3 regions of the Cytobacillus sp. FSL R5-0569 genome follow, and region 3 is predicted to be linked to each of the others. Evidence: a T-box and tRNA genes for the amino acid it is inferred to sense, from the RefSeq annotation. Region 3 holds a T-box; the other regions hold tRNA genes.
The links. A T-box is a leader RNA that pairs with one kind of tRNA and senses whether it is charged. The one in region 3 lies ahead of ileS (isoleucine--tRNA ligase), so its partner is inferred to be a tRNA-Ile.
Positions count from the first base shown of each region.

Region 1: it encodes a tRNA-Ile, which carries the amino acid that the T-box ahead of ileS (isoleucine--tRNA ligase) is inferred to sense. The anticodon was not compared.
Region 2: it encodes a tRNA-Ile, which carries the amino acid that the T-box ahead of ileS (isoleucine--tRNA ligase) is inferred to sense. The anticodon was not compared.

Region 1 covers NZ_JBBOWW010000001.1:1,559-12,420, forward strand. The annotation lists gene dnaN (DNA polymerase III subunit beta) at 1-752, shown strand, start outside; gene yaaA (S4 domain-containing protein YaaA) at 977-1,195, shown strand; gene recF (DNA replication/repair protein RecF) at 1,210-2,328, shown strand; gene remB (extracellular matrix regulator RemB) at 2,338-2,577, shown strand; gene gyrB (DNA topoisomerase (ATP-hydrolyzing) subunit B) at 2,649-4,571, shown strand; gene gyrA (DNA gyrase subunit A) at 4,674-7,199, shown strand; rRNA gene MKX78_RS00040 (16S ribosomal RNA) at 7,682-9,230, shown strand; tRNA gene MKX78_RS00045 (tRNA-Ile) at 9,330-9,406, shown strand; tRNA gene MKX78_RS00050 (tRNA-Ala) at 9,422-9,497, shown strand; rRNA gene MKX78_RS00055 (23S ribosomal RNA) at 9,751-10,862, shown strand, end outside.
Region 2 covers NZ_JBBOWW010000001.1:98,332-109,193, forward strand. The annotation lists rRNA gene MKX78_RS00515 (16S ribosomal RNA) at 1-1,372, shown strand, start outside; tRNA gene MKX78_RS00520 (tRNA-Ile) at 1,472-1,548, shown strand; tRNA gene MKX78_RS00525 (tRNA-Ala) at 1,564-1,639, shown strand; rRNA gene MKX78_RS00530 (23S ribosomal RNA) at 1,899-4,831, shown strand; rRNA gene rrf (5S ribosomal RNA) at 4,907-5,023, shown strand; gene MKX78_RS00540 (CtsR family transcriptional regulator) at 5,273-5,734, shown strand; gene MKX78_RS00545 (UvrB/UvrC motif-containing protein) at 5,762-6,310, shown strand; gene MKX78_RS00550 (protein arginine kinase) at 6,313-7,392, shown strand; gene clpC (ATP-dependent protease ATP-binding subunit ClpC) at 7,399-9,843, shown strand; gene radA (DNA repair protein RadA) at 10,003-10,862, shown strand, end outside.
Region 3 covers NZ_JBBOWW010000001.1:1,849,186-1,860,047, reverse strand. The annotation lists gene MKX78_RS09745 (RluA family pseudouridine synthase) at 125-1,030, opposite strand; gene lspA (signal peptidase II) at 1,011-1,496, opposite strand; gene MKX78_RS09735 (hypothetical protein) at 1,585-1,878, opposite strand; gene ileS (isoleucine--tRNA ligase) at 2,214-4,985, opposite strand; T-box leader at 5,083-5,334, opposite strand; gene MKX78_RS09725 (DivIVA domain-containing protein) at 5,409-5,924, opposite strand; gene MKX78_RS09720 (YlmH family RNA-binding protein) at 6,069-6,845, opposite strand; gene MKX78_RS09715 (YggT family protein) at 7,023-7,289, opposite strand; gene MKX78_RS09710 (cell division protein SepF) at 7,297-7,788, opposite strand; gene MKX78_RS09705 (YggS family pyridoxal phosphate-dependent enzyme) at 7,804-8,481, opposite strand; gene pgeF (peptidoglycan editing factor PgeF) at 8,486-9,304, opposite strand; gene MKX78_RS09695 (YlmC/YmxH family sporulation protein) at 9,364-9,642, opposite strand; gene sigG (RNA polymerase sporulation sigma factor SigG) at 9,997-10,776, opposite strand.

The DNA.
Region 1 (10,862 bases), 1.8 Mb from region 3:
TTGAAGAAGATAATGTTTTTTCTATTCCGACTGACCTTCTAAAAGCAATGGTTAGGCAGACAGTTTTCGCAGTGTCCACCTCAGAAACACGCCCAATCTTGACAGGTGTAAACTGGCAGATTGAAGGAAGTGCTTTAACCTGTATTGCAACAGATAGCCACCGCTTAGCATTGAGAAAAGCAACGATCGAAACAGCATCAGAAGCATCTTATAATGTGGTTATTCCTGGGAAAAGTTTGAGTGAACTTAGCAAAATTCTCGACGATCACAACGATACAATTCAAATTGTTATTACAGAGAACCAAGTTTTATTTAAAGCGAAAAATTTATTATTCTTCTCTAGATTACTAGAAGGAAATTACCCAGATACATCACGATTGATTCCAAATGAAAGTAAGACGGATGTCGTTGTTACTACGAAAGCATTTTTACAAGCCATTGATCGTGCTTCTTTACTTGCACGAGAAGGTAAAAATAATGTCGTTAAACTTTCTACTGTTGATGATCAAGTCATTGAGATCTCATCTAATTCTCCAGAAATCGGTAAAGTTATCGAGGAGCTTCCGAGCATTTCGAAAGAAGGAGAAGACCTTAAAATTTCGTTTAGCGCGAAATTTATGATGGATGCTTTAAAAACATTAGAGGGTACAGAAATAAAAATTAGCTTTACGGGTGCGATGAGACCATTTATTATCACACCACTTAATGATGATTCAATCTTGCAATTGATTTTGCCAGTTAGAACATACTAAAGCTTTAGGTAAATAGAAATCCGAACAATCATTCAAGGAAGAGTGTGTTCGGATTTTTTTATTTAACTCATTCTGTTTTGAATTTACTTCCAGAATTTTCGCAATAAATGACTTCAATACTTAATAAAAGATTTACTTTGTGTATCACACAATAATTTAGTAAAATAAACTATTAGATACTAAAAAATAGAGAAGTACGATGTCAAATAACTAGAAAGAGTGCAATGATGAACAAAATACAAATTGAAACGGAATATATTACTTTAGGGCAATTTCTCAAAGTAGCTGATTTAATTCAGTCAGGGGGAATGGCGAAATGGTTTTTAGGTGAATATGTTGTATTTGTTAATGGGGAACAAGATCAGCGTCGTGGGAGAAAGCTAAGAGCAGGCGATGTAATCGAAATACCTGATCATGGCACATTTACAATTTCGAACAATTAAGGATGTAACCGCCTATGTATATAGAGCAATTACAAATAAAGGATTATCGCAATTACAATGAACTGTCGGTACAGTTTGATAATAAGGTCAATGTCATATTAGGTGAGAATGCACAAGGTAAGACAAACGTGATGGAATCTATTTATGTTTTAGCCATGGCTAAGTCTCATCGCACCTCAAATGATAAAGATCTTATTCGTTGGGATCAGGAGTATGCTAAAATAGAAGGTAGAGTAGTAAATAAACATGGTTCTCTACCTATGCAGCTTGTGATATCTAAAAAGGGTAAAAAAGCAAAGTGTAACCATATTGAACAACAAAAGCTTAGCCAATATGTCGGTAATATGAATGTTGTGATGTTCGCGCCTGAAGATCTCCATTTAGTAAAAGGGAGCCCTCAAGTAAGGCGTCGTTTTATTGATATGGAAATTGGACAAGTATCCGCCGTTTATCTTCATGACATTAATCAGTTTCAGAAAATACTCCAACAACGAAATCATTATTTAAAGTTGCTACAGTCACGTAAACAGACTGATCAGGCTATGCTTGATATTTTAACTGAACAATTTATTGAGATGGCTGTTAAAATAATCGCTAAGAGATTCGAGTTCATCTATTTGCTAGAAAAGTGGGCAATGCCAATCCATGAAGGTATTTCTAGGGGACTTGAAACGTTAAAAATTCAGTATAAGCCTTCTGTTGATGTATCAGAAGAACAAGATTTGTCGAAAATGAAGAATATATACCTAGAAAAGTATGAAAAAACAAAAACAAGAGAAATTGAAAGAGGCGTTACATTGTTCGGCCCTCATAGAGATGATTTGTTATTTCAAGTGAATGGGCGAGATGTGCAAACTTTTGGTTCTCAAGGTCAACAAAGAACCACAGCATTATCAGTGAAACTTGCTGAGATCGAACTGATTCACGCTGAAATTGGAGAATACCCTATTCTTTTATTAGATGATGTACTATCGGAATTGGATGATTACCGGCAATCGCATTTGCTTAATACGATACAAGGAAAAGTACAAACATTTGTAACGACCACTAGTGTCGATGGAATAGATCATCAGACTTTAAAAGAAGCAGCTGCGTATGAAGTGAAGGCGGGCAGCCTTAAAAAAATTCAATGAGGTGAGGCCTTGTATATTCATATTGGCGAGGATGTATTAATACGTACAAAAGATTTGGTAGCCATTATTGATAAAGAAAGTGTCGGCTCTTCTATAAATGCAGAAGAGTTTTTGCAGCGTGATGACGCTTCTTATACCAATTTGGCTAAAGGTGTGTACAAATCAGTTGTGATTACAACCGATCATATATATTACTCTCCTCTTGCTTCGTCTACTTTAAAAAAGAGGACGAGGAAATTGATTGTTTAATGTCGATGATGAGCTAATAGAGTGAAAAAGAATGATATGCAAAATGGAAAGTGTAGGTGATCGATGTGTCAATGGATCAGGAAGCAATGGGGCAACAATCCTATGATGAGAACCAGATACAAGTATTAGAAGGTCTTGAAGCAGTTAGAAAACGTCCAGGTATGTATATCGGATCAACGAGTGGAAAAGGATTACATCATTTAGTATGGGAAATTGTCGATAATAGTATTGACGAGGCACTTGCTGGATATTGTGATGAAATTAATATAAGTATTCTCGAGGATAATAGTATTAAGGTCGTTGATAATGGACGGGGGATTCCTGTTGGGATACAAGAAAAAATGGGAAGACCTGCTGTAGAAGTCATTATGACTGTTTTACATGCCGGAGGAAAATTTGGTGGCGGAGGCTACAAAGTTTCTGGTGGTCTTCATGGTGTTGGTGCATCTGTTGTTAATGCTCTTTCTACTCAGTTAGAAGTCTATGTTCATCGTGACGGGCAAATCTACTATCAGAAATATCAACGTGGTGTACCGAGCGCAGACTTAAAAGTAATCGGTGAATCAGAAGTAACTGGCACAACCACAATTTTTAAGCCGGATGGTGAGATTTTCACTGAAACATTAGAATATGATTTTGATACATTAGCAACGAGGGTCCGCGAATTAGCTTTTTTAAATAAAGGATTAAAGCTTACTCTTTCAGATGAACGTGAAGAGAATAAGACCAAAGAATTCCACTATGAAGGTGGTATTAGGTCTTATGTAGAGCATTTAAATAAAAATAAAGAAGTACTTCATGAAGAGCCGATTTATATTGAAGGCGAAAAAGATGGTATTTCTGTTGAAATATCAATGCAGTACAACGATAGCTATACAAGTAATATCTATTCTTTCGCCAATAATATTCATACGTATGAAGGTGGAACACATGAATCTGGATTTAAAACAGCGCTGACGAGGGTGATTAATGATTATGCTCGTAAGAATGGCGTGTTTAAAGATAATGATGCCAACCTTACAGGTGAAGACGTCAGGGAAGGTTTAACAGCGATTGTTTCAATTAAACATCCTGACCCTCAGTTTGAAGGACAAACGAAGACGAAATTAGGCAATTCAGAAGCAAGAGCGGCAACAGATACGGCTTTTTCGGAAGCCTTTGAAAAATTCTTATTGGAAAATCCATCTGTTGCAAGGAAAATCGTCGATAAAGGTATGATGGCTTCAAGAGCTCGAGCAGCAGCTAAAAAGGCGAGAGAGCTAACAAGAAGAAAGAGTGCTTTAGAAGTTTCTAGTCTTCCTGGTAAGCTTGCTGATTGTTCTTCAAAAGATGCGTCTATTTCGGAACTATATATCGTTGAGGGTGATTCAGCGGGTGGTTCAGCTAAGCAAGGACGAGACAGGCATTTCCAAGCAATTCTACCACTTCGAGGAAAAATCCTAAACGTAGAAAAAGCACGGTTAGATCGAATATTATCTAATAATGAAGTACGAGCAATGATTACTGCGTCTGGAACAGGAATCGGTGAAGACTTTGATATTACGAAAGCAAGATATCATAAAATCGTTATTATGACAGATGCCGATGTAGATGGGGCGCATATTCGAACACTATTACTCACATTCTTTTATCGTTATATGAGACAAATCTTAGATGCGGGCTATATATATATTGCGCAGCCACCTTTGTATAAAGTTCAACAAGGGAAGAAAATCTCATATGCTTATAACGATCGCCAATTAGACGAGATTATGAAAGAGCTTCCGGCTACGCCGAAACCAAATGTCCAACGTTACAAAGGTTTAGGTGAGATGAACCCAGATCAATTATGGGAAACGACAATGAATCCGGAAACGCGTACGCTCTTACAAGTAAGCTTAGAAGATGCGATTGAAGCAGATGAAACGTTTGAAATCCTTATGGGAGATAAAGTAGAACCACGCCGTAACTTTATCGAAGAAAATGCGCAGTATGTGAAGAATTTAGATATTTAATGAAAGTCAGGATAGAGTTGGTTCTATCCTGCTTTTACATAGATATTGTCAATAAAATGTAGCCTAAGCAATAAGCTTTGTGCGATAGGGAGGTACCTATAGATGGCTGATACGCCTAAGTCCCAAATTAAAGAAATTAATATAAGTGAGGAAATGAGAACGTCATTCTTGGATTATGCAATGAGTGTTATCGTTTCCCGAGCCCTACCTGATGTACGTGACGGGCTAAAGCCTGTGCACAGAAGAATACTTTATGCAATGCATGATCTTGGCATGCACTCAGATAAACCGTTTAAAAAGTCTGCCCGTATTGTTGGAGATGTTATCGGGAAATACCACCCACATGGTGATTCAGCAGTATATGAAACAATGGTAAGAATGGCACAAGACTTTAACTATAGATATATGCTTGTTGATGGACACGGTAACTTTGGATCAATTGATGGCGACTCTGCTGCTGCCATGCGTTATACAGAGGCCCGTATGTCAAAAATATCAATGGAATTGTTAAGAGATATTAATAAAGATACCATCGATTATCAAGACAACTATGATGGAGAGGAAAAGGAACCGGTCGTGCTTCCTGCTCGGTTCCCTAATCTGCTTGTAAATGGTACATCAGGTATTGCTGTAGGAATGGCTACCAATATCCCTCCTCATCAATTAGGCGAAGTCATTGATGGTGTACTTACATTAAGTAGAAATCCGGAAATTACGATTCCAGAGTTAATGGAAATCATTCCTGGACCAGACTTTCCGACTGCAGGACTTATTTTAGGCCGTAGTGGAATTAGGAAAGCTTATGAAACAGGAAGAGGCTCTATTACTCTTAGAGCAAAGGTTGAAATCGAACAGAAATCAAATGGGAAAGAAGTTATCATTGTTAATGAAATCCCATACCAAGTGAATAAAGCAAGATTGATTGAAAAAATTGCTGACCTTGTACGTGATAAGAAGATTGATGGTATTACAGATTTACGTGACGAATCTGACAGAGATGGTTTACGAATTGTTATTGAAGTCCGTAAAGATGCCAATGCAAATGTGCTTTTAAATAATTTATATAAACATACGGCACTACAGACAAGCTTCGGTATTAATTTACTTGCTTTAGTGGATGGACAACCTAAAGTATTGAATTTAAAACAATGCTTAGAATATTATTTAGCCCATCAAGTTGTCGTTATAAGAAGAAGAACAGAATTCGAATTGCGGAAAGCGGAAGCAAGAGCGCATATTTTAGAAGGTTTACGAATTGCCTTAGATCATTTAGATGAAGTCATTAAATTAATCAGAGCGTCAAGAACTACAGATATTGCCAAAGAAGGTTTAATGACACAATTTGACCTTTCGGAGAAGCAAGCGCAAGCGATTTTGGATATGCGTCTACAGCGTTTAACTGGTTTAGAGCGTGAGAAAATCGAAGAAGAATATGCTAGTCTTATTCAATTAATTGCAGATTTAAAAGCAATCTTAGCAAGTGATGAAAAAGTATTAGACATTATTCGCGAAGAACTTACAGAACTAAAAGACCGTTTTAATGATGAACGCCGTACAGAAATTGTTTCCGGTGGTCTTGAGCATCTAGAAGATGAAGATTTGATTCCTCAAGAGAACATTGTTATTACACTTACACATAAAGGCTATATTAAGCGATTACCGGTATCTACTTATCGTGCCCAAAAACGAGGTGGAAAAGGGATACAAGGAATGGGAACAAATGAAGATGATTTTGTTGAACACCTATTGACTACCTCAACGCATGATCATCTCCTTTTCTTTACGAATAAAGGAAAAGTGTATCAAGCTAAAGGGTATGAAATTCCTGAATTTAGTAGAACAGCGAAGGGGATTCCTATCATTAACTTGTTAGGTATTGAAAAGGATGAATGGATTAATGCTGTTATTCCGATAGAGGATTTTGTGGATGATTGGTTCTTGTTCTTCACAACAAAACGAGGCATTTCTAAACGTTCACCGTTATCTTCATTTGCTCATATCCGTACAAACGGTTTAATTGCTTTAGGTTTAAAAGAAGAAGATGAATTAATCTCTGTACGTCTTACAAATGGAGATAAAGAAATTATCATCGGTACAAAAAATGGTCTCCTTATTCGTTTCCCTGAAGATGCGGTCCGTTCTATGGGACGTACAGCTACTGGTGTAAAAGGGATCACTCTGAGTGAAGAAGATGAAGTGGTTGGAATGGAAGTTCTAGAAGAAGGGGACAACATTCTAGTAGTTACGAAAAAAGGTTATGGTAAACAAACACCAGCTGATGATTATCGTATTCAGGGTCGTGGTGGTAAAGGAATTAAAACGGCCAATATTACTGAAAAAACTGGTGATCTCGTTACGATGAAAGCTGTACGTGGTGAGGAAGACATCATGTTGATTACTACTGGCGGTGTCATTATCCGTATGGGAGTAGAAGATATTTCAACTATGGGAAGAAACACGCAAGGTGTAAGACTTATTCGAATCGATGAAAGTGTGAATGAATTCGTCTCTACTGTAGCAAAGGTTGAAAAGGAAGAAGAAAAAGATGGAGAAGAGCGAGCAAAGCCACTTGAAACTGCAGAGGAATTGCCTGAAGGATCTATCGACAGTGAAGATGAAAGAGAATAAACAAATCGTTTAAATCAAATGAGTGCCGACACAATTCAAGTTTCAAAATTGAATTGTGTTCGGCTTTTTTATTAGGATGAGATAATTTTAATGACTACCTTTAGCACACTACTACAGACTATACTAATAGGGGTTTATAGATTCTTTTAGGAGTATCAATGGAAGTATTTTTTGGTGTTAACTATGAATGAAATGGTCAATAAATTATTTTATAAAAATAATTGATGAATAATGCTTGCAAATAGTGGTTACTGCTGATATACTTATTCAAGTCAGCAAGAGGAAGACATGAAAGATTGATTGACATCAAAAAAAGATGTTGACTCAGATGACACGATATGTTATATTAATAAAGTCGCTTCTGAAGCGAACGAGATTGTTCTTTGAAAACTGAACGAACATAAAACGTCAAGCGTAATTCTAAAAAAAGCTGATTTATCAGCAACAAAGCACCACAGGTGCAAACGAGCTAATCAAACACTTTATTGGAGAGTTTGATCCTGGCTCAGGACGAACGCTGGCGGCGTGCCTAATACATGCAAGTCGAGCGGATCTGAGGGAGCTTGCTCCCAAAGATTAGCGGCGGACGGGTGAGTAACACGTGGGCAACCTGCCTGTAAGACTGGGATAACTCCGGGAAACCGGGGCTAATACCGGATAATATCTATTTATACATATAATTAGATTGAAAGATGGTTCTGCTATCACTTACAGATGGGCCCGCGGCGCATTAGCTAGTTGGTGAGGTAACGGCTCACCAAGGCGACGATGCGTAGCCGACCTGAGAGGGTGATCGGCCACACTGGGACTGAGACACGGCCCAGACTCCTACGGGAGGCAGCAGTAGGGAATCTTCCGCAATGGACGAAAGTCTGACGGAGCAACGCCGCGTGAGTGATGAAGGTTTTCGGATCGTAAAACTCTGTTGTTAGGGAAGAACAAGTATCGGAGTAACTGCCGGTACCTTGACGGTACCTAACCAGAAAGCCACGGCTAACTACGTGCCAGCAGCCGCGGTAATACGTAGGTGGCAAGCGTTGTCCGGAATTATTGGGCGTAAAGCGCGCGCAGGCGGTTCCTTAAGTCTGATGTGAAAGCCCACGGCTCAACCGTGGAGGGTCATTGGAAACTGGGGAACTTGAGTGCAGAAGAGGAAAGTGGAATTCCAAGTGTAGCGGTGAAATGCGTAGAGATTTGGAGGAACACCAGTGGCGAAGGCGACTTTCTGGTCTGTAACTGACGCTGAGGCGCGAAAGCGTGGGGAGCAAACAGGATTAGATACCCTGGTAGTCCACGCCGTAAACGATGAGTGCTAAGTGTTAGAGGGTTTCCGCCCTTTAGTGCTGCAGCAAACGCATTAAGCACTCCGCCTGGGGAGTACGACCGCAAGGTTGAAACTCAAAGGAATTGACGGGGGCCCGCACAAGCGGTGGAGCATGTGGTTTAATTCGAAGCAACGCGAAGAACCTTACCAGGTCTTGACATCCTCTGACAATCCTAGAGATAGGACTTTCCCCTTCGGGGGACAGAGTGACAGGTGGTGCATGGTTGTCGTCAGCTCGTGTCGTGAGATGTTGGGTTAAGTCCCGCAACGAGCGCAACCCTTGATCTTAGTTGCCAGCATTTAGTTGGGCACTCTAAGGTGACTGCCGGTGACAAACCGGAGGAAGGTGGGGATGACGTCAAATCATCATGCCCCTTATGACCTGGGCTACACACGTGCTACAATGGATGGTACAAAGGGCTGCAAGACCGCGAGGTTTAGCCAATCCCATAAAACCATTCTCAGTTCGGATTGTAGGCTGCAACTCGCCTACATGAAGCCGGAATCGCTAGTAATCGCGGATCAGCATGCCGCGGTGAATACGTTCCCGGGCCTTGTACACACCGCCCGTCACACCACGAGAGTTTGTAACACCCGAAGTCGGTGGGGTAACCTTTTGGAGCCAGCCGCCTAAGGTGGGACAGATGATTGGGGTGAAGTCGTAACAAGGTAGCCGTATCGGAAGGTGCGGCTGGATCACCTCCTTTCTAAGGAATATACGGAATTAACTTGATGTTAGACTGTTCGTTCAGTTTTGAGAGTGCAATCTCTTTGATATGATTAAATACTTTACCGTGAAGTTATGTGGGCCTATAGCTCAGCTGGTTAGAGCGCACGCCTGATAAGCGTGAGGTCGATGGTTCGAGTCCATTTAGGCCCACCATTTTAACTTTAATACGGGGCCTTAGCTCAGCTGGGAGAGCGCCTGCTTTGCACGCAGGAGGTCAGCGGTTCGATCCCGCTAGGCTCCACCAACAAATTGTTCTTTGAAAACTAGATAATGTAATGAAGAAGATTACCGAGTAATCGCCACCTTAGTTATTTTCTCTCTATATAATAGAGTAGAGATACTAAACTTTTTTTAAAAACATACAACCGTGAGGGTTGTGAGAAGCAAGCAGTTCAAGGAAGCGAGCTAGGAAACACCGGAGTGTGCGTCTTGTGCACATGAGGATGTTGACGAGTGAGCTGACGCCGAAATGCGTAGCTTATCGCAAGCCGAACAATGGTTAAGTTAATAAGGGCGCACGGTGAATGCCTTGGCACTAGGAGCCGATGAAGGACGGGACTAACACCGATATGCTTCGGGGAGCTGTAAGTAAGCTTTGATCCGGAGATTTCCGAATGGGGAAACCCCCTATCCGTTATGGGATAGGATCCATACCTGAATACATAGGGTATGGAAGGCAGACCCGGGGAACTGAAACATCTAAGTACCCGGAGGAAGAGAAAGCAAACGCGATTCCCTGAGTAGCGGCGAGCGAAACGGGATTAGCCCAAACCAAGAGGCTTGCCTCTTGGGGTTGTAGGACATTCTATACGGAGTTACAAAGGAACGAGATAGACGAAGAGGTCTGGAAAGGCCCGCCATAGGAGGTAAAAGCCCTGTAGTTGAAACTTCGTTCCCTCCAGAGTGGATCCTGAGTACGGCGGGACACGAGAAATCCCGTCGGAAGCAGGGAGGACCATCTCCCAAGGCTAAATACTCCCTAGTGACCGATAGTGAACCAGTACCGTGAGGGAAAGGTGAAAAGCACCCCGGAAGGGGAGTGAAAGAGATCCTGAAACCGTGTGCCTACAAGTAGTTAGAGCCCGTTAATGGGTGATAGCGTGCCTTTTGTAGAATGAACCGGCGAGTTACGATTACATGCGAGGTTAAGTTGGACAGACGGAGCCGTAGCGAAAGCGAGTCTGAATAGGGCGAATGAGTATGTGGTCGTAGACCCGAAACCAGGTGATCTACCCATGTCCAGGGTGAAGTCCAGGTAACACTGGATGGAGGCCCGAACCCACGTACGTTGAAAAGTGCGGGGATGAGGTGTGGGTAGCGGAGAAATTCCAATCGAACTTGGAGATAGCTGGTTCTCTCCGAAATAGCTTTAGGGCTAGCCTCATGCGTAAGAATCTTGGAGGTAGAGCACTGTTTGGACTAGGGGCCCTCATCGGGTTACCGAATTCAGACAAACTCCGAATGCCAAAGATTTATCCATGGGAGTCAGACTGCGAGTGATAAGATCCGTAGTCAAGAGGGAAACAGCCCAGACCACCAGCTAAGGTCCCAAAGTATACGTTAAGTGGAAAAGGATGTGGAGTTGCTTAGACAACCAGGATGTTGGCTT
Region 2 (10,862 bases), 1.8 Mb from region 3:
AATATCTATTTATACATATAATTAGATTGAAAGATGGTTCTGCTATCACTTACAGATGGGCCCGCGGCGCATTAGCTAGTTGGTGAGGTAACGGCTCACCAAGGCGACGATGCGTAGCCGACCTGAGAGGGTGATCGGCCACACTGGGACTGAGACACGGCCCAGACTCCTACGGGAGGCAGCAGTAGGGAATCTTCCGCAATGGACGAAAGTCTGACGGAGCAACGCCGCGTGAGTGATGAAGGTTTTCGGATCGTAAAACTCTGTTGTTAGGGAAGAACAAGTATCGGAGTAACTGCCGGTACCTTGACGGTACCTAACCAGAAAGCCACGGCTAACTACGTGCCAGCAGCCGCGGTAATACGTAGGTGGCAAGCGTTGTCCGGAATTATTGGGCGTAAAGCGCGCGCAGGCGGTTCCTTAAGTCTGATGTGAAAGCCCACGGCTCAACCGTGGAGGGTCATTGGAAACTGGGGAACTTGAGTGCAGAAGAGGAAAGTGGAATTCCAAGTGTAGCGGTGAAATGCGTAGAGATTTGGAGGAACACCAGTGGCGAAGGCGACTTTCTGGTCTGTAACTGACGCTGAGGCGCGAAAGCGTGGGGAGCAAACAGGATTAGATACCCTGGTAGTCCACGCCGTAAACGATGAGTGCTAAGTGTTAGAGGGTTTCCGCCCTTTAGTGCTGCAGCAAACGCATTAAGCACTCCGCCTGGGGAGTACGACCGCAAGGTTGAAACTCAAAGGAATTGACGGGGGCCCGCACAAGCGGTGGAGCATGTGGTTTAATTCGAAGCAACGCGAAGAACCTTACCAGGTCTTGACATCCTCTGACAATCCTAGAGATAGGACTTTCCCCTTCGGGGGACAGAGTGACAGGTGGTGCATGGTTGTCGTCAGCTCGTGTCGTGAGATGTTGGGTTAAGTCCCGCAACGAGCGCAACCCTTGATCTTAGTTGCCAGCATTCAGTTGGGCACTCTAAGGTGACTGCCGGTGACAAACCGGAGGAAGGTGGGGATGACGTCAAATCATCATGCCCCTTATGACCTGGGCTACACACGTGCTACAATGGATGGTACAAAGGGCTGCAAGACCGCGAGGTTTAGCCAATCCCATAAAACCATTCTCAGTTCGGATTGTAGGCTGCAACTCGCCTACATGAAGCCGGAATCGCTAGTAATCGCGGATCAGCATGCCGCGGTGAATACGTTCCCGGGCCTTGTACACACCGCCCGTCACACCACGAGAGTTTGTAACACCCGAAGTCGGTGGGGTAACCTTTTGGAGCCAGCCGCCTAAGGTGGGACAGATGATTGGGGTGAAGTCGTAACAAGGTAGCCGTATCGGAAGGTGCGGCTGGATCACCTCCTTTCTAAGGAATATACGGAATTAACTTGATGTTAGACTGTTCGTTCAGTTTTGAGAGTGCAATCTCTTTGATATGATTAAATACTTTACCGTGAAGTTATGTGGGCCTATAGCTCAGCTGGTTAGAGCGCACGCCTGATAAGCGTGAGGTCGATGGTTCAAGTCCATTTAGGCCCACCATTTTAACTTTAATACGGGGCCTTAGCTCAGCTGGGAGAGCGCCTGCTTTGCACGCAGGAGGTCAGCGGTTCGATCCCGCTAGGCTCCACCAACAAATTGTTCTTTGAAAACTAGATAATGTAATGAAGAAGATTACCGAGTAATCGCCACCTTAGTTATTTTTTCTCTCTATATATTATAGATTGATTTAAAATACTAAACTTTTTTAATAAACACAACCGAGAGGGTTGTGAGAAGCAAGCAGTTCAAGGAAGCGAGCGAGGAAACACCGGAGTGTGCGTCTTGTGCACATGAGGATGTTGACGAGTGAGCTGACGCCGAAATGCGTAGCTTATCGCAAGCCGAACAATGGTTAAGTTAATAAGGGCGCACGGTGAATGCCTTGGCACTAGGAGCCGATGAAGGACGGGACTAACACCGATATGCTTCGGGGAGCTGTAAGTAAGCTTTGATCCGGAGATTTCCGAATGGGGAAACCCCCTATCCGTTATGGGATAGGATCCATACCTGAATACATAGGGTATGGAAGGCAGACCCGGGGAACTGAAACATCTAAGTACCCGGAGGAAGAGAAAGCAAACGCGATTCCCTGAGTAGCGGCGAGCGAAACGGGATTAGCCCAAACCAAGAGGCTTGCCTCTTGGGGTTGTAGGACATTCTATACGGAGTTACAAAGGAACGAGATAGACGAAGAGGTCTGGAAAGGCCCGCCATAGGAGGTAAAAGCCCTGTAGTTGAAACTTCGTTCCCTCCAGAGTGGATCCTGAGTACGGCGGGACACGAGAAATCCCGTCGGAAGCAGGGAGGACCATCTCCCAAGGCTAAATACTCCCTAGTGACCGATAGTGAACCAGTACCGTGAGGGAAAGGTGAAAAGCACCCCGGAAGGGGAGTGAAAGAGATCCTGAAACCGTGTGCCTACAAGTAGTTAGAGCCCGTTAATGGGTGATAGCGTGCCTTTTGTAGAATGAACCGGCGAGTTACGATTACATGCGAGGTTAAGTTGGACAGACGGAGCCGTAGCGAAAGCGAGTCTGAATAGGGCGAATGAGTATGTGGTCGTAGACCCGAAACCAGGTGATCTACCCATGTCCAGGGTGAAGTCCAGGTAACACTGGATGGAGGCCCGAACCCACGTACGTTGAAAAGTGCGGGGATGAGGTGTGGGTAGCGGAGAAATTCCAATCGAACTTGGAGATAGCTGGTTCTCTCCGAAATAGCTTTAGGGCTAGCCTCATGCGTAAGAATCTTGGAGGTAGAGCACTGTTTGGACTAGGGGCCCTCATCGGGTTACCGAATTCAGACAAACTCCGAATGCCAAAGATTTATCCATGGGAGTCAGACTGCGAGTGATAAGATCCGTAGTCAAGAGGGAAACAGCCCAGACCACCAGCTAAGGTCCCAAAGTATACGTTAAGTGGAAAAGGATGTGGAGTTGCTTAGACAACCAGGATGTTGGCTTAGAAGCAGCCACCATTTAAAGAGTGCGTAATAGCTCACTGGTCGAGTGACTCCGCGCCGAAAATGTACCGGGGCTAAACGTATCACCGAAGCTGTGGATTGAACATCGTTGATGTTCAGTGGTAGGAGAGCGTTCTAAGGGCGTTGAAGCTAGACCGTAAGGACTGGTGGAGCGCTTAGAAGTGAGAATGCCGGTATGAGTAGCGAAAGATGGGTGAGAATCCCATCCACCGAATGCCTAAGGTTTCCTGAGGAAGGCTCGTCCGCTCAGGGTTAGTCGGGACCTAAGCCGAGGCTGAAAAGCGTAGGCGATGGACAACAGGTTGATATTCCTGTACCACCGTATTCTGTTTGAGTGATGGGGGGACGCAGGAGGATAGGGTAAGCGCACTATTGGATGTGCGTCTAAGCAGTTAGAGGGACCATGAGGCAAATCCCATGGTCACATACCTTGAGCTGTGATAGCGAGGGAAATTTAGTACCGAAGTTCTTGATTCCACACTGCCAAGAAAAGCCTCTAGCGAGGAATAAGGTGCCCGTACCGCAAACCGACACAGGTAGGCGAGGAGAGAATCCTAAGGTGAGCGAGAGAACTCTCGTTAAGGAACTCGGCAAAATGACCCCGTAACTTCGGGAGAAGGGGTGCTCATTAGGGTGTTAAAGCCTTGATGAGCCGCAGTGAATAGGCCCAGGCGACTGTTTAGCAAAAACACAGGTCTCTGCGAAGCCGCAAGGCGAAGTATAGGGGCTGACGCCTGCCCGGTGCTGGAAGGTTAAGAGGAGAGGTTAGCTCACGCGAAGCTTTGAATCGAAGCCCCAGTAAACGGCGGCCGTAACTATAACGGTCCTAAGGTAGCGAAATTCCTTGTCGGGTAAGTTCCGACCCGCACGAAAGGCGTAACGATCTGGGCACTGTCTCAACGAGAGACTCGGTGAAATTATAGTACCTGTGAAGATGCAGGTTACCCGCGACAGGACGGAAAGACCCCGTGGAGCTTTACTGTAGCCTGATATTGAATTTTGGTACAGCTTGTACAGGATAGGTAGGAGCCTTAGAAGCCGGAGCGCTAGCTTCGGTGGAGGCGTCGGTGGGATACTACCCTGGCTGTATTGAAATTCTAACCCACATCCCTTATCGGGATGGGAGACAGTGTCAGGTGGGCAGTTTGACTGGGGCGGTCGCCTCCTAAAGAGTAACGGAGGCGCCCAAAGGTTCCCTCAGAATGGTTGGAAATCATTCGTAGAGTGTAAAGGCACAAGGGAGCTTGACTGCGAGACCTACAAGTCGAGCAGGGACGAAAGTCGGGCTTAGTGATCCGGTGGTTCCGCATGGAAGGGCCATCGCTCAACGGATAAAAGCTACCCCGGGGATAACAGGCTTATCTCCCCCAAGAGTCCACATCGACGGGGAGGTTTGGCACCTCGATGTCGGCTCATCGCATCCTGGGGCTGTAGTCGGTCCCAAGGGTTGGGCTGTTCGCCCATTAAAGCGGTACGCGAGCTGGGTTCAGAACGTCGTGAGACAGTTCGGTCCCTATCCGTCGTGGGCGCAGGAAATTTGAGAGGAGCTGTCCTTAGTACGAGAGGACCGGGATGGACGCACCGCTGGTGTACCAGTTGTCTTGCCAAAGGCATCGCTGGGTAGCTATGTGCGGAAGGGATAAGTGCTGAAAGCATCTAAGCATGAAGCCCCCCTCGAGATGAGATTTCCCATAGCGCAAGCTAGTAAGATCCCTGAAAGATGATCAGGTTGATAGGTTAGAGGTGGAAGTGTGGCGACACATGTAGCTGACTAATACTAATCGATCGAGGACTTAACCAAACAGGCGATTACTCAATAAATATCTTCTTCAACATTACCTAGTTTTGAGGGAACGATTCCCTTACAATTTCATAGTCCGGTGGCGATAGCGAGAAGGTCACACCCGTTCCCATACCGAACACGGAAGTTAAGCTTCTCAGCGCCGATGGTAGTTAGGGGCTGTCCCCTTGTGAGAGTAGGACGTTGCCGGGCAATATAAAAGAGCACATCATTTGTATGTGCTCTTTTTTGTCGTGCTATAATGAATTCGTTTATTTAAATGGACAAATAACATCTACACAATCTAAACATAATATAAATTTAATGAATGAACCTATATTTCATACGTTTGAGATTTAGAAAAAAAGGGGAAAATTAATAATACTACTTCGTTGCAACATTTCACACAAATCATGTATAATTTATGTCAAATATAGTCAAAGTCAGATAGGGGGAGGCCGGGTGAAAAATATATCAGATATTATTGAAAAATATCTTAAAGAAGTCTTGGAACTTAGCGAAAGGGAAATTGTTGAAATTAAGCGGAGCGAGATCGCTGATAAATTTCAATGTGTCCCATCTCAAATAAATTACGTCATAAATACTCGGTTTACAGTTGAAAAAGGCTATGCTGTCGAAAGTAAACGTGGCGGTGGTGGTTATATAAGAATCACCAAAGTGCAAGCTTATGATTATGTTGATTTAATTAATCAATTGATTAGGATTGTACGTGATCGTATTTCACAAAATAGTGCTGAAAATATTATAAACAGATTAGTTGAAGAAGAGATTATTACTACTCGAGAAGCGAAGATTATGTTAAGTGTCATTGACCGTTCAGTTCTTTACTTAGAGTTACCCTATAGGGATGAGTTAAGAGCAAGGATGCTTGTTGCGATGCTAAATACATTGAAATATAAGTAGGCTGTAAAGTATGGAGGGGTGAAACAGATGATATGCCAAGAATGTAATCAGAGACCTGCGACTCTACATTTTACAAAAATTATGAATGGCGAAAAGGCTGAGTTCCATTTATGTGAAAAATGTGCCCAAGAACATGGGGATATGTTTATGTTAAATAATGGATCTGGATTTTCTATTAATAATCTATTGAGCGGATTATTTAATATAGATACAAGTTATGCAAATAACCAAGCTCAGTTAAATAAACAAGCGCAGGTAGTACAGTGTGAGCAATGCTCGATGACCTTTCCTCAATTTGTTAAAGTCGGGAAATTCGGATGTGCCCACTGTTATGAATCTTTCCGAGCACAGTTAAAGCCAATTATTAAAAGGCTTCATAGTGGTAATTGGAATCATAATGGAAAAATCCCTACAAGAATGGGTGGAGATATCCATTTGAAAAAGCAAATTGAGGATTTAAAAATAAACTTGAAAGAACTTATAACTAAAGAGGAATTTGAAAAAGCAGCAGAGACAAGAGATGCAATACGTCAATTGGAAAAAGAAATGAAAAACCATCTAGAGGGAGGGGAATGAACTTGTCTTTAGAAAGGTTTATCAATCAGGCTGTCAGCTCTTGGATGAGTGCAGAAGGTCCTGATTCTGATATAGTACTTAGTTCTAGAATTCGTTTAGCTCGCAATATTAAACAGGTTAATTTTCCAACAATCTTTTCCCATGATGAAGCTAAACGTGTGATAGAGATCATTAAAGCAAGAATGGAAAAATCGACTTTTGATACTTATGGTGACTTTTCGTTATTGCAAATGGATGATTTACAACCATTGCAAAAAAGGGTGCTGATGGAAAAACATTTGATTAGTCCTCATTTAGCAGAAAACGCTAGTCATGGTGCCTGCCTACTTACTGAAAATGAAGAGGTTAGCATTATGTTGAATGAAGAAGATCATATACGTATACAGTGTTTATTTCCAGGCTTCCAATTATCAGAAGCATTAGAAGTTGCAAACCAAATTGATGATTGGTTAGAAACTGAGATTGATTATGCATATGATGAACAGGTAGGGTATTTAACTAGTTGCCCAACGAATGTCGGTACAGGTCTCAGAGCATCTGTCATGATGCATTTACCAGGATTAGTATTAACTCATCAAATGAATAGAATCATTCCAGCAATTAACCAACTTGGATTAGTTGTTAGAGGAATTTATGGAGAAGGTAGCGAAGCATTAGGTAATATCTTTCAAGTTTCTAACCAAATCACATTAGGGAAATCAGAAGAAGATATTGCTGAGGATTTAAAAAGTGTTGTGGAGCAATTAATTTCGCAGGAAAGGTCAGCAAGAGAAGCATTAGCGAAAACCTCTAACATACAATTAGAAGATAGAGTCTTCAGATCCTATGGTATTTTATCTAATAGCCGAATCATTGAATCAAAAGAAGCGGCTAGATGTTTATCGGATGTTCGCCTTGGAATAGACATGGACTATATACAAGGCATATCAAAAAATATATTAAATGAATTAATGGTTTTAACACAACCAGGATTTTTACAGCAATATGCTGGAGGCCCATTACGACCGTTTGAACGGGATATTCGTAGAGCTTCTCTTATTCGAGAAAGATTAAAAATGGAAGATCAAGAGTTGGGAGGATGATGATAGATGATGTTTGGACGTTTTACTGAGAGAGCACAAAAAGTATTAGCATTAGCACAGGAAGAAGCCATTCGCTTAGGACATAACAATATTGGGACTGAGCATATACTTCTAGGGTTAGTAAGTGAAGGTGAAGGAATTGCCGCTAAAGCACTTTATGCCTTAGGTCTAGGTTCAGAAAAAATTCAAACGGAAGTTGAAAATCTAATAGGTAGAGGGCAAGAGGCCTCCCAAACACCGCATTATACACCAAGAGCAAAAAAAGTAATTGAATTATCAATGGATGAAGCAAGAAAATTGGGCCATTCCTATGTGGGAACTGAGCACATTTTACTTGGTTTAATTAGAGAAGGTGAGGGTGTAGCTGCAAGAGTACTTAATAACCTTGGCGTAAGTTTAAATAAGGCAAGACAGCAAGTACTACAATTACTTGGTAGTAGCGAGTCTAACGGGCATCAAGGCAGCTCTTCAGCCAATGCAAATACACCAACACTAGATGGTTTAGCGAGAGATTTAACTGCCATTGCACGTGAAGGAAGCTTAGATCCAGTTATTGGACGTAGTAAAGAGATTCAACGTGTAATTGAAGTATTAAGCAGAAGAACAAAAAATAACCCCGTATTAATTGGAGAACCTGGTGTGGGTAAGACTGCGATAGCAGAAGGCCTAGCTCAACAGATCATAAATAATGAAGTGCCGGAGACGCTACGTGATAAACGTGTAATGACTTTAGATATGGGTACGGTAGTTGCAGGTACTAAATACCGTGGTGAATTTGAGGATCGCTTGAAGAAAGTGATGGACGAAATTCGTCAGGCGGGCAACATTATTTTGTTCATCGATGAATTGCATACATTAATTGGTGCTGGTGGAGCAGAAGGTGCGATTGATGCATCAAATATTCTAAAGCCATCACTTGCGCGTGGAGAGCTACAGTGTATTGGAGCGACGACGCTAGATGAGTATCGCAAATATATTGAGAAGGATGCAGCGCTTGAGCGTAGGTTCCAACCAATTACGGTTGATGAGCCGACTGCAGATGAGTCCGTACAAATTTTAAAAGGACTACGTGACCGTTATGAAGCCCATCACCGTGTGACAATTACGGATCAAGCCATCGATGCGGCAGTTAAATTATCAGATCGTTATATCTCTGATCGTTTCTTACCAGATAAAGCGATTGATTTAATTGATGAAGCAGGTTCAAAAGTTCGCCTACGTTCTTATACAACGCCTCCGAATCTCAAGGAGTTAGAAGTTAAATTAGAAGATGTAAGAAAAGAAAAGGATGCAGCTGTTCAAAGTCAAGAGTTTGAGAAAGCAGCATCTTTAAGAGACAATGAACAAAGATTAAGAGAAAAGTTAGAAGAAACTAAGAAAACATGGAAAGAAAAGCAAGGGAAAGAAAATAGTGAAGTGACGGTAGAGGATATTGCCAATGTCGTTTCTAACTGGACAGGAATTCCAGTTACTAAATTGGCACAAACTGAGACCGAAAAACTATTGAATTTAGAAGAAATCTTACATTCGCGCGTAATTGGCCAAGAGGAAGCAGTAAAGGCGATCTCTAAAGCAGTTAGACGGGCAAGAGCCGGTCTTAAAGATCCGAAGAGACCAATTGGTTCTTTCGTTTTCCTAGGTCCAACAGGTGTGGGTAAAACAGAACTTGCTCGTGCCTTAGCTGAAGCGATGTTCGGTGATGAGGAAGCGATGATTCGCATCGATATGTCTGAGTATATGGAGAAACACTCCACATCTAGATTAGTTGGTTCACCTCCAGGTTATGTTGGATTTGAAGAAGGAGGCCAATTAACTGAGAAAGTACGTAGAAAACCGTATTCAGTTGTCTTATTAGATGAAATTGAGAAAGCCCATCCGGATGTATTTAACATTCTTCTGCAAGTCTTGGAAGATGGACGGTTAACAGATTCTAAAGGACGTACAGTCGATTTCCGAAACACGGTGCTTATCATGACGTCAAATGTTGGTGCCGAAGCACTTAAGCGTAATAAATATGTAGGCTTCAATATTCAAGATGATGAGCATGATTACAAAGATATGAAAGGCAAGGTTATGGAGGAATTGAAAAAGGCCTTCAGACCTGAATTCTTAAACCGTATCGATGAGATTATTGTCTTCCATGCATTAGAAAGAAAGCATCTGCAAGAGATTGTTACACTCATGTCCGATGCCTTAACGAACCGTTTAAAAGAACAGGATATTACATTATCCCTATCTGAATCTGCTAAGGTAAAAATCTCAGAAGAAGGCTACGATCCAGAGTATGGTGCAAGACCGCTTAGAAGAGCGATCCAAAAGCATATTGAAGATCGCTTATCTGAGGAATTATTAAGAGGAAAAGTGCTTACTGGTCAAGAAGTAGTAATCGATGTTGAGGAAGGCGAATTTGTCGTAAAAACAGCCGAACCAACTGGCACTGCACAAAAATAATGAAATGTTAGAGAGAAGGTACACGCTAATCAATAGTGTGTACCTTTTTTGATAACAACAAATTTTCTTCCAATTATATGTTAACCTTTGAATACAAACGATTCCATTGATATAGTAAGAAATATAAATGTGTTGTACGAAAGAGAAGGAGAATGAAGATTGGCGAAAAGAAAATCAAAATTCATATGTCAAGAATGTGGTTATGAATCGGCAAAGTGGATGGGGAAATGTCCCGGATGCGGTGTATGGAATAAAATGACGGAAGAGATAGAGAAACCTGTTAACTCGAGAAGAGGGGCTTTTGCACATACACAAGAGACAACGATTAGAGCAAAAGCGACTCCGATTCCAAAAATTGAAACAGTCAATGAGCCACGTATTTATACGGAAATGAAAGAGTTAAATCGAGTCCTTGGTGGTGGGGTTGTTAGAGGATCTCTCGTTTTAATAGGTGGAGATCCTGGGATTGGAAAATCAACACTACTGTTGCAAGTTTCTTCCCAATTATCTAATAAACAGCATTCTGTACTTTATATTTCTGGAGAAGAGTCGATAAGACAAACGAAGCTACGAGCTGACAGATTAAATATTTCATCAGAACATCTACTTGTTTATGCAGAGACAAGCTTAGAAGAGATTAGTCAAACGATTGATGAGGTGAAGCCGGAGTTTGTTATTATTGACTCCATTCAAACTATTTATCACCCGGAAGTGACCTCGGCCCCTGGTAGTGTTTCACAGGTAAGAGAGTGTACGGCTGAGCTTATGAGAATCGGGAAAACGAAAGGGATTGCGATCTTTATTGTTGGACATGTAACGAAAGAAGGATCGATCGCCGGTCCTAGGTTGCTTGAACATATGGTGGATACGGTGCTTTATTTTGAAGGGGAAAGGCATCACACGTATCGAATTTTAAGAGCAGTCAAAAACCGATTTGGTTCTACGAATGAAATGGGTATATTTGAAATGAAAGAATTAGGTTTAGAAGAAGTGGCAAACCCTTCAGAGATTTTTTTAGA
Region 3 (10,862 bases):
TACTTTATTTGAACATACAACAACCGTATGTTCATACCGTTTCCTTCCCAGCCTCACGGGACTGTTCTTAAAGGACTTATTTAACTGAATTCATCTTATAACACTTCAACTTATGTGTCAACAATTATTTTTCCAACATAGCAATTAGCTGTTTAAAATCAGCTGGCAATGGTGCCGTAAATTCAAGGTACTCATCTGTTCTTGGATGATTAAATCCTAACACACCTGCATGAAGCACTTGTCCTCCGAATTCAAGCGTTTTTCGCGGTCCATATTTCGGATCGCCAGCTAATGGAAAGCCAATATATTTCATGTGAACACGGATTTGATGCGTTCTTCCCGTTTCGAGCTGACATTCTATCAAAGTAAAATCTTTAAAACGATCGATAACATTAAAATGCGTTACAGCATGTTTGCCACCATCCACAACCGTCATACTTTGACGATCTTTCGTATCTCTGCCAATTGGCGCATCAATTGTGCCATGATCATGATTGACAACGCCGTGAACAATCGCTTTGTATTTTCTCGTCACCGTCTTATTAACTAGTTGCTCTACTAACTTCTCATGGGCAAGATCATTTTTAGCAACCATCAGAAGGCCGGAAGTGTCCTTATCAATGCGATGGACAATACCTGGTCTCATAACCCCATTTATACCTGATAAGTCTTTACAATGTGCCAATAATCCGTTTACCAATGTACCTGTTCCATGTCCAACCGCAGGGTGTACAACCATTCCCCTCGGTTTATTGACAACTAAAACATCACTATCTTCATAGTAAATATCCAAATCCATATCCTCAGCAACTACATCTAATGGCTCTGGATCAGGAATAATAATATCAAGATGGTCTTCATTTACTACTTTATAATTTGTTTTCACTTTATTACCATTGACAAGCACATGTCCTGCTTTTATCCATTCTTGCACTTGTGTTCTTGACCATTCTGCATTCAGATTAGCCAGCACCTTATCAATTCGATCACCCGCTTGATTATCGGTGACATTATGTTCCACTTTGCTCATTTGCTTTCTCCTTTTTCACTTCTCTTTCCTCTCGTATCATCTGTATTAATAACAACACGACACCTACACATAGAGAGGAGTCCGCAACATTAAATATCGGGAAGTTATATCCGAACGGGAAAATATGAATAAAATCAACCACTTCTTTTCGCCAAAGACGATCAATAAAGTTTCCAATTGCACCACCTAATATAAGTGCTAATGAGAGCTGAAGAAGCCATTTTCCCTTCGCATGTGTTTGCATATAATAAATGATTCCGATGATGACAATAACAGTAATCAAATAAAAGAACCACATTTGACCTTCTAATATTCCCCAGGCTGCACCTGTGTTCCGATGGGAAGTAATATACAGAAAATCTTCAATGACAGTAATACTTTCACCAAGCGTAAAATTCTTGACAATTAACCATTTAGTCCATTGATCAAAAGCAATAATCAATAAAGCGATTATGTAGAAAAACACAAAGGCAACCTCCAATATTCATTTGTATACCTTTGCATTTTAGCATAAACCCATAAAAAACGGTAGCTTTGCTCTTTAAGCGATCGTTTTAATCATATAGGGCTTTACGATAGAACCTTTTAAGAGACTGACAATCGTCCATTGTTTTCAGCGTAGGGATTAATGTTAATAAATCCTCTGGCAAAAACTCACCAGAAATTTCACATGTGCCGAATTGGCCATTTTCATACTTCTCAATTGCCTTTTCAACATCATATAATTCATCTAATATCATTTCATTTATAAAGGGGTGAAGATTACTTTGCATTAACCTCTCAAGTAACTCTTGTCTCGTATTACGAAGCTCTTCAATTAGTGGAATAACATGTGGTTGATTGTTCAAAAAAATCCCCCTTCATCCTACAAGATTGTTCATAAAGTTATTATGAGCAACTGGCTAATTTTGAACGCCTCTAAAGATTTTACAAGCTGAACAAGTTTTGCAGGTTGAGGAAAATTTTATTAGTTTTTACTCATTATCATGAAGGATTAAAATGGAAAGTGTGAAAAGCCGAGACATTATAAAAACCATGCACTAACATACTTGCTTTATGGTAAAAATCATTTTTAGCTTTACTTCATTTTCTATCTTCATTAATCCTTTTTATATAATTAGAAAAAGACCCGAACGGTTAGTCCGGGCCAAAAATATGGTAGTACTTTTTAACCTACTGCCACTTAGCTCAAATGGCTATAGTTTTCTTTTACGACAGTAGCACAACGTGGGCAAAGTGTTGAAAATTCATCTACTTCCCCTACTTCTGGTGTGACAGTCCAACAACGTTCACATGTTTCGCCTTCAGCTTTGGAAACTAGGATTGCTACATTGTCAAATTTATGTGCTTCATTTGGTGCTTGTTCTAAGCTGCCTGCCACTTCAAATGCAGAAACGATAAAGAGTTGTGGTAGGCTCTCTGAAATAGAATCAAGTAATGAATTGGTTTCGTTATCGACATACAACGTTACTTTTGCTGTCAATGATTTACCGATTACTTTTTCATTTCGTGCTTCTTCTAGAGCTTTTAGGACATGATTTCTTAATTTCATGAATGCTGTCCATTTTGCCGTTAATTCTTCCGCATTGGCAAAAGTTTCTACTGACGGCATATCTGTCAATTGAACACTCATCTCTTCCACATTTGGAATGTGACGCCAAACTTCATCAGCTGTATGAGAAAGAATCGGTGATACAAGCTTAGTAAGGGCAACTAAGCTATCATAAAGCACTGTTTGAATCGCACGACGATCATGTTGATCTTGCGCTTCAATGTACAATACATCTTTCGCAAAGTCTAAATAGAACGAACTTAAGTCTAATGTGCAGAAATTATTCACAGCATGGTAAATACCTGCAAATTCATAGTTCTCATATGATTGAAGCGATGTTTCGATTAGTTTATTTAACTTCACTAACATAAACTGATCGACTTCACGTAAATCATCATAAGAAACTCGATGTACTGCTGGATCAAAATCAGCTAAGTTTCCTAATAAGAAGCGGAAAGTGTTTCTAATTTTACGGTAAACTTCTGCTACTTGTTTTAAGATTGGATCAGATACTCTTACATCTGCTTGGTAATCAACTGATGCAACCCAAAGTCTTAAAATATCTGCACCTAATTGGTTCATCACTTTTGAAGGTACAATGACATTACCAATTGATTTACTCATTTTTCTACCTTCACCATCTAAAACAAAGCCGTGACTTAAGATGCCTTTATATGGCGCCTTACCAGTTACAGCGACACCTGTTGATAATGATGAGTTAAACCAACCTCTATATTGATCAGATCCTTCTAGATAAAGGTCTGCTGGTCTTTGTAAATCTTCACGTTCTAGCAATACAGCTTGATGCGAAGAACCGGAATCAAACCACACATCCATAATATCAGTTTCTTTTGTAAATACTCCATTTGGGCTACCTGGATGAGTAAATCCTTCAGGCAATAATTCCTTTGCCTCTTTTTCAAACCACACATTAGAACCGTGCTCTCTAAATAGGTTGGATACATGATTAATGGTTTCGTCTGTAATAATCTCTTCTCCATTTTCTGCATAGAATACAGGAATTGGCACACCCCATGCGCGCTGCCTAGAAATACACCAATCGCCACGATCACGAACCATATTATAAAGCCTTGTTTCGCCCCATGCTGGTGTAAATGTTGTATCATTAATTGCTTGCAATAATTCCTGTCTAAAATCTTTAATTGACGCAAACCATTGAGCCGTTGCACGGAAAATAACTGGTTTTTTTGTGCGCCAATCATGTGGATAAGAATGCTTGATAAAAGAAAGCTTCAATAACGCGCCAACTTCTTCTAATTTTTCAGTGATTGGTTTATTCGCCTTATCATAGAAAAGACCTTCAAAGCCAGGCGCTTCTTCTGTCATTACCCCTTTATCATCTACTGGACATAATACATCTAAACCATATTTAGATCCGATGTAAAAGTCGTCTTCACCATGTCCTGGAGCCGTATGAACACAACCAGTACCAGCGTCTGTAGTTACATGGTCACCTAGCATAACAAGTGAATCACGGCCATATAATGGATGTTCAGCAGTCACATATTCTAAGTCACTACCTTGAATGGTTTGAACGACCTTAGGATTTTCCCAGCCAATCTCTTCTGATACAGCCGCTAGCAGGTCTTCAGCTACTAAATATTTTTCGTTATCCACTTCAACGACAACATATTTTAGTTTCGGGTGGACAGAAATACCTAAGTTAGCTGGCATTGTCCAAGGAGTAGTTGTCCAAATAACAATACGTACGTCATCAGTTAAAACATCTTTGCCATCTTTCACTTTAAATCCTACATAAATGGAAGCGGATTGCTTATCTTTATATTCAATCTCAGCTTCAGCTAATGCAGACTCAGATGATGGTGACCAGTATACAGGTTTCTTCCCTTTATAGATATAACCTTTCTTCGCCATCTCACCAAAAACTTTGATTTGTTGGGCCTCATAGGCAGGTTTTAATGTAATATAGGGATTTTCCCAATCTCCACGAACACCTAATCGCATGAATTGTTCACGTTGATTTTCGATTTGACCGTACGCATATTCTTCACAAAGCTTACGGAATTCTGCTACCGTCATTTCTTTACGTTTTACACCTTTATTCGTTAACGCTTGTTCAATGGGTAATCCATGCGTATCCCAACCAGGTACATATGGTGCATGGTAACCACTCATTGACTTATAGCGGTTAATGAAGTCTTTTAAAATTTTATTTAACGCATGTCCGATATGAAGATCGCCATTCGCATAAGGAGGACCGTCATGCAGGACAAACAACGGTTGATTTTTCGTGCGCTCAAGCACTTTTGCATAAATATCTTGTTCATTCCATTCTGTTTGCATTTCAGGTTCTCTTTTTGGCAGATTTCCTCTCATTGGGAAATCTGTTTTAGGCATTAATAAAGTATCTTTGTAATCCATAGCTCATTTCCTCCTCAACATACTACATAACATTATGACCAAAGTAGCGTTCATACATAAGGTACTCGGAAAAAACACAAAAAACCCCTCATCCCAAAAAAGGGACGAGAGGTTATATATTCCCGCGGTACCACCCTTGTAGATAGAGAAATTTCCTATCCGCTCAAAAATCAATTCGTAACGTGAACGTCTACGCCTTACTCTAACTTTTTAGCTCAAGTAAGGAACTCAAGGGTGATGTTCAAATTCTTCTCCTTAATATCAGGCTTTCACCTTCCCTGAATCGCTGAAGTGGAAATCCACTCTTTTAAGTAAGATAGAATGCTACTATCCCTGTCATCGTTTTATCATGTTTTTTCTAGATTATATGCGATAGGATACAACTTCGTCAAGTCGTCGTTCATCTTAAAAGATAAAAGTATCTTATACTCTAGACTCTTCTTCTTTTGTAGACTTTAATTCTGTTGTATCTAGCTCATATTCCATTAAGTGGTCCCAGTCATCATTCTGAAGCATATCTAATTGGGCTTCAATTAACATTTTAAAACGATTTCTAAATACTTTCGATTGCTTTTTCAAATCTTCTATATCTAGCGCAATCTTCCTTGCTTTAGATAATGATTCATTCACAATCCTATCGGCGTTTTTCTCCGCTTCCCGAATAATTAACTTTGCCTCTTTCTGTGCGTTTCGCTTCACTTCTTCGCCAGCTTCTTGCGCAACAACAATCGACTTATTTAACGTCTCTTCAATCGTATTAAAATGTCCGACTCTTTCATTTAAGTCGTTTAAACGCTCTTCTAATTCCTTCTTCTCACGAATAATGATTTCATAGTCTTTAATCACTTGATCTAAAAACTCATTTACTTCATCTTCATCATATCCACGAAAACCTTTGCTGAACTCTTTGTTATGAATATCTAATGGTGTTAATGGCATAAGGCCACCTCCTAGATCAGTTGGTCAAATTATGTACATTTGTTAACATGTAATTCGACAGTTTCTTGCAGATTCCTGCATAAAATTCGATACACTTTCAATTTTATATCGGTAAAACACTATAATCATTATAGCTAAAAAAGATTATTTTTGTATACCGACAACTACTTTCCATTTTTCTTTCTTCGTTTTTCCCTCTATCGCAATAACCTTACAGCGCCCATAGCCTCTTACTGAAATTGTATCACTCTCACGGCAATCGAATGCTACATTTTCTTTCATTGCCCAATTTACTTTTACTTTTTTTGCAGAAATGAGTTGTTGCGCCTTTTGTCTAGAAAAATTATAAATCGATGCAATAAGCGTATCAAGTCTTAAGGATGACATTGTAAAAACTTTTTCTTGCCACTGCTCTTTTGCATCGATAACAGATGAAAATGGCTTTTCTTCAAGTTGAACAGAAGCTTTCCCAACAGATTCTAATTGCATAGAAATATAAGAGGATACTTCCTTAGAGACAATTACTTGTATCGTATGACCTTCAAACAAAATATCTCCAAATTTACTTCTTTTCAATCCGAGTGACATCAGGCTTCCAAGTACTTGGGGATGCTCGATTAATACGAATTTATGCGGATAATTTACTTGGTATAACTCTAAGCGAAAATCGTCCATTTCCGGTATAAAATAATCAGGAAAAATAAGCGCGCGTTTTCTTTCAGCGTTTCTATGTCCACCGTCAAATTGGACGCGCACATCACTTTGAGAACCAATGATGGTGTGTAAAATATCTTGTTCCCTTGGATCGAGAAAATCTGTAAGCTTAGGCGCATACGTTTGTTCAACCGTTTGTCGCCAACTTAACACTTGATCAATAAACTCTCTCTCTTCCATACGAAAATGTTGATATATATTTGACATTAGCTTACTCCTTTAAAACTGGTTAGGCAAGAAATGCCTAATTTCTCGCTTACCCCTATGTTTACAATTGTATAATAGTATAACATTTATTTTTTTATTTGTTTTACAACTGTCTTAGAATCCGATGATTTGTTATTGATAAAAACAAAATACGAGCTAAGCATTAGCTCGTATTTTTTACATCATCCAAAAAAATATTTGTCTTATTCCGGATGTAGCTAAATTTAATACTAATATCGCTACAATCGGCGAAATATCTAACATCCCACCAATTGGCGGAATGACACGTCTAAATGGTTCAAGAAATGGTTCACAAATTTTTGTTAACATTTGCCCAATACTAGATTCTCTTGCATTCGGAAACCATGACATGAGTATGTATATAATCAATGCCCATGAATAAATCTCCACGGCTGTTATAATAATCGAAAATAAAGTTGCCATATTTAATTTACCACCTCGAGTTTTCTTCTTCATGTTCCTGAATCATTTGTGAAATATTCCCAGATACTTCAACGTTTTCAGGTGTACATAAAAAGATGTCCATTCCAATTTTTTGTATATCTCCACCAATGGCATACACAGTTCCACTTAAAAAATCAACAATGCGCTTTGCCTGGCTTTTATCAATTCTTTGGAGATTAACCACAACTGCTTTTCTATTCTTCAATTGATCAGCAATTTCTTGAGCTTCAGCATAGACCCGTGGCTCCACAAGGACAACTTTTGATGATTTTTGCTGACCGCCTTGTCCTTGAACGGATTGTAAACTTACGACATTTTGTTTTGTTGCAGCGTGCTGCCTTTGAGAAGTCCGCACAGAGGTTGTTTCTTGCTCTTCTTTACGATCCCTACTATTAGCGTAATCATCTTCTCTTGTCTCATAGTTGTCTTCTTCGTCATCTAAAAAGAAATATGATTTAAACTTTGATTTTATACTCATCTGCACCTAGCCTCCTTACTTTTCTTTTCCAACTAAAGCCGTTCCTATACGGACCATTGTTGCCCCTTCTTCAATAGCAATTTGATAATCATTGGACATCCCCATTGATAATTCTTTACACGGTGCATGAGATAATTGAAGGGATAATACTTCTTTCTGAATCAACTTCAAATTTCGAAAACAATTTCTTAATACTGTCTCATCACTTGTAAATGGTGCCATTGTCATAAGACCAACTACTTCTATTTGTTTAAAATCTGACAGTGATTTAACAAAAGGAATGATTTCTTCTTTGGATAACCCTTGCTTCGAATCTTCTCCAGACACATTAACTTGTACAAAGCATTTAATTGGTTTATTCGCTCGCTTTTCAATCTCTTTTGCAAGAGATATGCGATCTAATGAATGGATATAATCCACTTTATTGATGATATTTTTTACTTTTCTAGATTGTAAGCTTCCGATATAATGCCAAACAGCCCCATTTTTAATGACAGCTTGTTTTTCTAATAGGCCTTCATCGCGATTTTCCCCAAGGTTATTAACCCCCGCTGCAATTGCCTCCTGCGCTCTTTCTGTTGATACATATTTTGTCACAGCGATAATTTTCACTTCATCACTAGAACGATTAACTTTCTCACAAACAGCTTGTATATTTTCCTGTATATTCTCTAGGTTTGTTTGTACATTCAAGATGCTATTCCTCCTCACGCAAACCAATAAAGCTCATCAATCTACCCGTTTTTCCGTCATCTCTTCGGTGTGAAAAAAACAAGGATTCATGACAGCTTGTACAATATTCAGTAGTATGAATATTATCTCGTAAAACACCATATTTCTGCAATATGAGCTGATTACATCGTTTTAAATCTAATTGATATTGACCTTTAGCTATTTCATTATATACACTAGGAGCTATTTCTCCTAGGCAATCGTTCACTTTGTTAATTACATAATTATCTACAATATAACAAGAACGACATATACCCGGGCCTATAACAACTTCGACCTCTTGTGGATGAATTCCTTTTTCACGGAAGGCATCAATCGCATTTTTAGCGATTTCAAAGACCGTCCCTTTCCATCCTGCATGAGCAACAGCCATATGCTGACTCTTTGGATGAAAGAAATATAGGGGAATACAGTCTGCGTAACACATGGTTAATAATAAATCTTTTTCATCTGTAAACAAGGCGTCTGTAGCAGCAAATGATGTATCATACTCTTTTGCGCCCTTACCTCTATCTTTAGTTTGAACATATTCAATATGAACACCATGAGTTTGTTCTGCTCCCACCCAATTCTCTAACGGAAATTGTAATTCTTGTGCTAATGCTATTCGATTTTGAATAACATGCACTTGTTGGTCACCTACATGAAAGCCAAAGTTTTGCGATGTGTAAGCTTTGTCACTATACCCATCATTTTTAGTTGTAAACCCACAGGTAAGTCCATATTTTTCAAACCAATGTTTTATAATCAAATATTTTTCATTCGTTAATTGAAATGGCTCCATACACTTTCCCCATTTTTTTCTTTAGTTTACCATATTGCGATTAAGGTTTACAGCTATAACTATCGATTGCTATATTCTTCTTTTGGTTCATTTAATTGATATTGATGAGGAAAACGGACAAGGATCACGTCCTCCCCAATCTTTAAAATATCGCCCCATTCAATCACAATATCCTCCAGCTTATTAAAAAAAGGAAGCATTTTGTTTTGTTGACTAATGAAAATACAGTCTATTTTCCCAGTTGCTACATCGATATCAATATCACTAATAAATCCTAACTTCTTACCATCTGCAACATTAATAACATCTTTCATTTGAAAGCTTGAGATCCTCATCATTTTAAACGCCTCCTTTTAATACAATATATGTTGAGAAAGATTAAAAATACCGAGTTCATATTTGGTGTGATTTGAGACTAAGTGGATCTCAAGATGTTTACTTATAATATTTGTCAAGCAAGCATTTATTGTAGGTGTATCCTACTTTTTTGCGTAATAGTTCTTCTGCTTTTGTCCGTTTATATAAAACAAATATTTGTATCCAGTTTTACCTATTTGTGTGTATTTCCTATGAGATTTCTTACATTTCCTCTTATGCTATGCAAGCTCTAACAGAAGGATCTTTTTTGGATTAGCACTCACATCTATATAAAAAAAGAGCTTAACACATTTGTGTCAAACTCTCCTGGCATATTAGCTTTGAATATTTTTATTCATTTGTTTAATAGCTGCTTTTTCTAAGCGTGAGACCTGAGCCTGAGAAATACCAATTTCTTCAGCAACTTCCATTTGTGTTTTTCCTTGAAAAAACCTTTTGCGTAATATCATTTTTTCTCGATCATTCAGGCGTCTCATGCCTTCTTTTAGTGCAAGTTCTTCCACCCATTGAATATCCTTATTCTTTTCATCACTGAGTTGATCCATTACAAAGATTGGGTCGCCGCCGTCATTATAAATAGGCTCAAAAAGTGATACAGGATCTTGTATTGCATCAAGGGCGAAAACAATTTCTTCATGCGGAATATCCAACTCTTTCGCAATCTCTTCAGCTGTTGGTTCTTTTGAAGTTTTACTCATTAGGCGTTCTCTTACCTGCAAGGCTTTATAGGCGATATCACGTAAGGAACGAGATACCCTTATTGGATTATTATCGCGTAAATATCTACGGATTTCTCCAATAATCATAGGAACAGCATAAGTGGAGAATTTTACATTTTGGCTTAAATCAAAATTATCAATAGATTTCATAAGACCGATACAGCCAACTTGAAATAAGTCATCAACAAATTCACCCCTATTATTAAACCGTTGAATGACACTTAAAACGAGTCGGAGGTTCCCATTTACTAGGCTCTCCCTTGCTGATATATCTCCATTATGCATTTGCTTGAAGAGTGCTCTCATTTCTTCGTTCTTTAGTACTGGAAGCTTTGATGTATCTACTCCGCAAATTTCTACTTTATTTCGAGTCAATCCCATTCCCTCCTCACAGGAGCTGCTGTACAAAAATCAGTATCTCCGCGAGAAGGAAAAATATGCACAAGAAAAATGCGCATAAA